2 regions of the Enterobacter sichuanensis genome follow, and region 1 is predicted to be linked to the other one. Evidence: predicted binding sites of a transcription regulator. Region 1 holds the regulator's gene; the other holds the start of a gene.
The links. The regulator Fur, encoded in region 1, represses iron uptake genes when iron is present. The targets are predictions, from matches to a motif close to ATAATAATGAGAACNACTATCAA.
Positions count from the first base shown of each region.

Region 2: the regulator Fur is predicted to act here: its motif matches at 1,564-1,586, upstream of exbB (tol-pal system-associated acyl-CoA thioesterase).

Region 1 is NZ_CP027986.1:1,319,582-1,322,721, reverse strand. Features, by position in the region: gene ybfE (LexA regulated protein) at 1-100, shown strand, start outside; gene fldA (flavodoxin FldA) at 256-786, shown strand; gene fur (ferric iron uptake transcriptional regulator) at 1,077-1,523, shown strand; gene chiQ (ChiQ/YbfN family lipoprotein) at 1,632-1,961, opposite strand; gene chiP (chitoporin ChiP) at 2,008-3,140, opposite strand, start outside.
Region 2 is NZ_CP027986.1:3,949,255-3,952,394, forward strand. Features, by position in the region: gene C1N69_RS19075 (methyl-accepting chemotaxis protein) at 1-66, opposite strand, end outside; gene exbD (TonB system transport protein ExbD) at 341-766, opposite strand; gene exbB (tol-pal system-associated acyl-CoA thioesterase) at 771-1,502, opposite strand; gene metC (cystathionine beta-lyase) at 1,754-2,941, shown strand; gene yghB (DedA family general envelope maintenance protein YghB) at 3,085-3,140, shown strand, end outside.

The sequences.
Region 1 (3,140 bases):
TGCGCTGAATGAGCTGGCTGACGCGCGCAATATCAGCCGCAGCGAACTCATTGAAGAGATGTTGATCGCCCAGCTTGAGACGTTGCGCAGCCAGGCATAAGTCTGAAAATCCCCTTAATGACCCTTTTCATGTAGCACAGAGTGCAGTCCTGCGTGATAGCTGTTTCCGCAGGGTTGCCAGTTCTGCTATTATTGCCCTTATCCGTGGCCAAATTGCGCCACCATACTATTAAGTTTCAAGAGGTTATTTTACTCATGGCAATCATCGGCATTTTCTTCGGCAGTGATACCGGCAATACCGAAAACATCGCAAAAAACATTCAAAAACAGCTCGGTAAAGACGTTGCTGATGTGCATGACATCGCCAAGAGCAGCAAAGAAGACCTCGAAGGCTATGACATCCTGCTGCTGGGCATTCCGACCTGGTACTACGGCGAAGCCCAGTGCGACTGGGATGATTTCTTCCCGACGCTGGAAGAAGTGGACTTCAACGGTAAACTGGTTGCCCTGTTTGGCTGTGGCGATCAGGAAGACTACGCCGAGTATTTCTGTGACGCGCTGGGCACTATCCGCGACATCATCGAGCCAAATGGCGCCGTGATTGTTGGCCACTGGCCGACTGCCGGTTACCACTTCGAAGCGTCTAAAGGCCTGGCGGATGACGACCATTTCGTGGGTCTGGCCATCGACGAAGACCGTCAGCCAGAACTGACCGCAGAGCGTGTTGAGAAGTGGGTGAAGCAGATCCGCGAAGAGCTGCACCTGGACGATATTCTCAACGCCTGAGTTTTATCACGGCGCAACGGCGGTTGCGCCCGTGTTCCAGGTCAAACCGATTAAATTAATCGCTACAATCTTTTAACTTTTTCGTCCAGACCTGTACAATGTCTCCCTGATAAAACGTGGTTTTCCATTACGCAAGTTTGTTGGTGATACCACGTTTTTATAAGCATATTTTGCCTGAGACTTGCAGTTTTCATTTAGCCATGGCAGTTCTATAATGAGACGCATTATCCCAGGTGCATTTTCTGTCACTTCCTAAGAAGTGAATCGTTTAGCAACAGGACAGATTCCGCATGACTGACAACAATACCGCATTAAAGAAGGCTGGCCTGAAAGTTACGCTTCCTCGGTTAAAAATCCTCGAAGTGCTTCAGGGTCCAGACAATCACCATGTCAGTGCGGAAGACCTTTATAAACGTCTTATCGACATGGGTGAAGAGATTGGGCTGGCTACTGTTTATCGCGTGCTGAACCAGTTTGATGACGCGGGCATTGTTACCCGTCATAATTTCGAAGGCGGTAAATCTGTTTTCGAACTGACCCAGCAGCAGCACCACGATCACCTGATCTGCCTCGATTGCGGCAAGGTCATTGAATTCAGCGATGATTCCATCGAATCACGCCAGCGTGAAATCGCCGCGCGTCATGGCATCCGCCTGACCAACCACAGCCTGTACCTGTATGGTCACTGTGCAGAAGGCGATTGCCGTGAAGATGATCACGCGCACGACGCAAAATAATTTGTGTTCATGCTCTGAGCCAGCCGCGAGGTTGGCTTTTTTTTGGGCCTGTTTTCAGGCATAAAAAAACCCGGCAAGCGCAGCGCCACCGGGCATGGTAATAGCGAATCAGTTACTGTTATTGCTACGAATCTCTTTCCAGATCTGGTCGCAACGCTTCGCCACTTCCTGATCGTTACCGGTTTTACGCGCCTGGATACAGGCCTGGTAATCCATCACGCGCACCGTCTCCTGCGTCGCGAACTGCTCATGCGCTTTCTCTTTCTTCAGCACATTTAACACGCTCTGACAGGCTTCAATTTTCTCCGGCGAACCTTCCGCGGTATTGATACATGCGCTATAGGCCTCTTTCAGCCGGGAATCTTCTTTCGGTGCCTGAGTCTGAGCACACGCCACCAGTCCCGACGCCAGCAGCGCGACAATTACGATTTTTTTCATCATGTGCAGTCTCCTGTCCGGCAGGCACTGCCCGCCGGACGATTCATCAGAAGATGGTGAACGGTGCGATAACCATGAATTTCACGTCACGTTCATCCTGGAAGATGTTGCCGTAACCGCCCGCATAGCTCGGGATATCGGAGTGGTTGTCATACTGGGTGAAGTGCAATTTGAACATCGTGCCTTTTGCGCGACCATCCTGCAGGGTATAGATCGCATCCAGGCTGTAGGAGGACTCTTTCAGGCGATAGTTTGGATCGTAGTAAGCGTCTGGTGTGGCCATATCGGCAGGTTTTGCATCCCAGGCGTAAGCGTAGGAAGCCCCCACCGCCCAGCCAGGCAGATTCCAGTTTTTCAGGTCATACATCGCACCGAAGAAGACCGCTTTCTCACCGTCGGCGTTGAAGTCTGAACGGTTATCCCACCAGATATCAAGACGGCCATTGGACGATGCATAGGTCGGGGTCATACGCTGCAGGAAGTAACCCTGCTGCCCTTCCGCCTTCACCCACGTCCCTTCCAGACGTAAATCAACCTGGCCTACCTTGTAGCCGAAGGTCAAAGCCTGTAACCATGCGGTACCGTCATAGATGTCGTTGACGCCACCATCACTGACTTTATCGCGCGTGCCGTAGAATTGATAGCTGGTGCTCAGCGGGCTACCGGCGATATCAAATTTGTAGCTGGCTTTGGCAAAGTACTGATCGATATAACCTTCTGCCTGACCAAATGCCGCTTCAAGAACAAGATCGTTTTTGAAGTCGTATTTCGCGCCCAGCGAGTGCAGGTAATCGACTTTGGTTTTTTTATCGTTCTGGTAGAACTTGTCCATTTCGATGTGCCATGGAGCTTTGTACTCGTTGGTCCACATGTAAGAGAAGCTCAACGCACCCGCATCACCATAGTCGAAGTTCGCCCCGGCTTCGGCCCCCTGATAAGTGCCCGGCATAAAGCTCCAGTGCGGCGCTAACAGCGTCTGGCCGGTTGGCTGAATATAGCCCCCGCGCGCCCATACCGGGCCGTATTTAAATTTCGCTGCGGCCTTGTAAAGGCTGATACCGCTCTTATCTCCGGACCAGTCTTCTTTATAGGCTTTGTTGCTGGAGGAGAAGGCAATTTCGTTAGGATGGGCGCTGTCGCCGTTTTCCGCCATTTCGATCGCGGTGAACGCAGCAATAT
Region 2 (3,140 bases), 2.1 Mb from region 1:
TATGGAAGAAAGGGAAATCAGATCGTTTTGATGCGCGTGCGGATAGAGCCATGTCATCGTAGGCATACTGAGTCTCTTGCTGTGCAGGTGAAAAAGATCCTTCGAAGAAGGTCTGTTTTTATTATCTTTTTTAAGCGTAGCGGGGATATTCCGCGACGCCAGCACAATAAAAGATAGCGTTAAATGACGCAGCCGAATATTGATATTTGCTTAACAATCAAGAGATTATTAATGATGGCTTTATTGATAAATAAATATGATGTGTGGGGAGATACGGCAGAAAATAATAACGATTTGGCCTTAGAGAAAACAAAAAAGCCGGCTTTCGCCAGCTTTTATTTTATTTTTTAGCCGCTTTTTCTTCGCCGACCAGTCCAATCTTCAGGTAACCCGCCTGATGCAGCGTGTCCATTACCTTCATCATGGTTTCATAATCAACGGTTTTATCCGCCCTGAAGAAGACCGTGGTATCTTTCTTACCGCCAGTAAGCTGCTCCAGCGCCGGGATGACAGAGTCAGTCGTTACCGGGTCGTTACCGAGGAACATCGATTTATCCGCCTTCACGGACAGATAAACAGGCTTCTCCGGACGCGGCTGTGGCTGGCTGGAAGAGGCCGGCAGATTGACCTTCACGTCAACCGTCGCCAGCGGCGCAGCCACCATGAAGATAATCAGCAGAACCAGCATAACGTCGATAAACGGCGTCACGTTGATTTCATGCATTTCGCCGTTATCGTCCAGGTTTTCGTTTAGACGCATCGCCATCGCATTAACCTACGCGCAGTTTGGACGCCGCATGCACCGGCTTAACCGAGCTGGCATTAAGGTCGAGATCGCGGCTTTGCAGCAGCAGAACCTGCGCGGCCACGTCACCAAGCGTGGCTTTGTAGCTGCCAATCATCCGCGCGAAGATGTTGTAGATAACCACCGCCGGGATGGCCGCTACCAGACCGATTGCCGTCGCCAGCAGCGCTTCTGCGATACCCGGTGCCACCACCGCCAGGTTGGTGGTTTGGGTTTGGGCGATACCGATGAAGCTGTTCATGATGCCCCAGACCGTACCGAAGAGACCGATGAACGGCGAAATTGCGCCGATGGTCGCCAGATATCCGTTACCACGTCCCATATGTCGGCCAACGGCCGCAACGCGACGCTCCAGACGGAAGCCGGTACGCTCTTTGATGCCTTCGTTATCTTCACTGCCAGCGGAGAGTTCCAGCTCGTTTTGCGCTTCGTTAACTAACAGGGTGGTCAGGCTTTTCGCGTGGAAGGATGAGGTCATGTCAGAAGCCTGATCCAGCGAGCGGGCTTCGGCTAACTGCAGCTGCTCCCGCTTGAGGCGACGCTTCTGAGAAATGAGTTCGGCGCTCTTGCTAAAGAAGATAGCCCACGTGATCACGGACGCCAGAATCAGGCCGATCATCACAATCTTAACCACGATGTCAGCATGTTGATACATGCCCCAAACGGAGAGATCCGTCTGCATCAAATTATTACCCACTCTGTATCTCCAGGACGCAAATCACAAAATCTGAGCATAATAATATCAAAACGTCGCCGAATTGATAGTCGTTCTCATTACTATTTACATAGTGCCGCAATTTTTGCTCACTTTCTTTGCGCTTACGCAGTAAAAATTTCTTATGCGGTTTTTTGCTAATATTTTCTGCTTATTCGATAAGCCTCAGGGTGCAGATTTTTACAATCGTGGTAGTCTGGACGTCCAGACGTATAAAAACAGGGTTAGCGAACATGACTAAGAAGCATCTTGATACCACGCTGGTACAGGCAGGACGCAGCAAGAAATATACCCAGGGCTCGGTCAACAGCGTGATTCAACGCGCCTCCTCGCTGGTGTTTGATACCGTGGAGGAGAAAAAAAACGCCACGCGTAACCGCGCGAAAGGCGGGCTGTTTTACGGCCGTCGTGGCACGCTAACCCATTTTTCTCTGCAGGAAGCGATGTGCGAGCTGGAAGGCGGTGCGGGCTGCGCGCTGTTCCCGTGCGGCGCCGCGGCGGTCGCTAATACCATTCTGGCGTTTGTGGAACAGGGCGACCATATCCTGATGACCAACACCGCCTATGAACCCAGCCAGGACTTCTGCACCAAAATCCTCAGCAAGCTCGGCGTCACCACCGGCTGGTTCGATCCGCTGATTGGTGAAGGCATTGCCGAGCTTATTCAGCCAAACACGCGCATTGTGTTCCTGGAATCGCCAGGATCGCTCACCATGGAAGTGCACGACGTGCCGGCCATCGTGAAAGCCGTGCGCAGTAAAGCGCCAGAGGCGATTATCATGATCGACAACACCTGGGCGGCTGGTGTGCTGTTTAAGGCGCTGGAATTCGACATTGATATCTCGATTCAGGCGGCAACCAAGTACCTGATTGGCCACTCTGACGGCATGATTGGCACGGCGGTCTCTAACGCCCGCTGCTGGGATCAGCTGCGTGAAAATGCCTACCTGATGGGCCAGATGGTGGATGCCGACACGGCCTATATGACCAGCCGCGGTATTCGCACGCTGGGGGTTCGTCTGCGCCAGCACCATGAAAGCAGCCTGAAAGTGGCCGAATGGCTGGCACAGCACCCGCAGGTTGAGCGCGTTAATCATCCGGCGCTACCGGGCAGTAAGGGACATGAATTCTGGCAACGTGACTTTACGGGCAGCAGCGGTTTGTTCTCGTTCGTTCTGAAAAAACGCCTGACCCATGACGAGCTGGCAAATTATCTGGATAACTTTACCCTCTTCAGCATGGCCTACTCCTGGGGCGGATTTGAGTCCCTGATCCTGCCTAACCAGCCGGAACAGATTGCGGCGCTGCGTCCCGGCGGCGAAGTGGACTTCAGCGGTACCCTGATCCGACTGCACATCGGTTTAGAAAATGTGGACGATTTAATTGCCGATTTAGCAGCAGGGTTCGAGCGTATCGTGTAAAGTGCTGGCTTAAAATGTACTCCCTGGACGCTTTTGTGGACACTGCAACCAGAAAAGTCTGCATGAGATGCGCCCGCGATCAAACCCGACGGGCGAATAAGGGAGTACAATAGCGTTATATCTGCTGTTCCACAGGAAAGTCCATGGCTGTTATTCAAGATATTATCGCGGCGCTCTGGCAACACGACTTTGCCGCGCT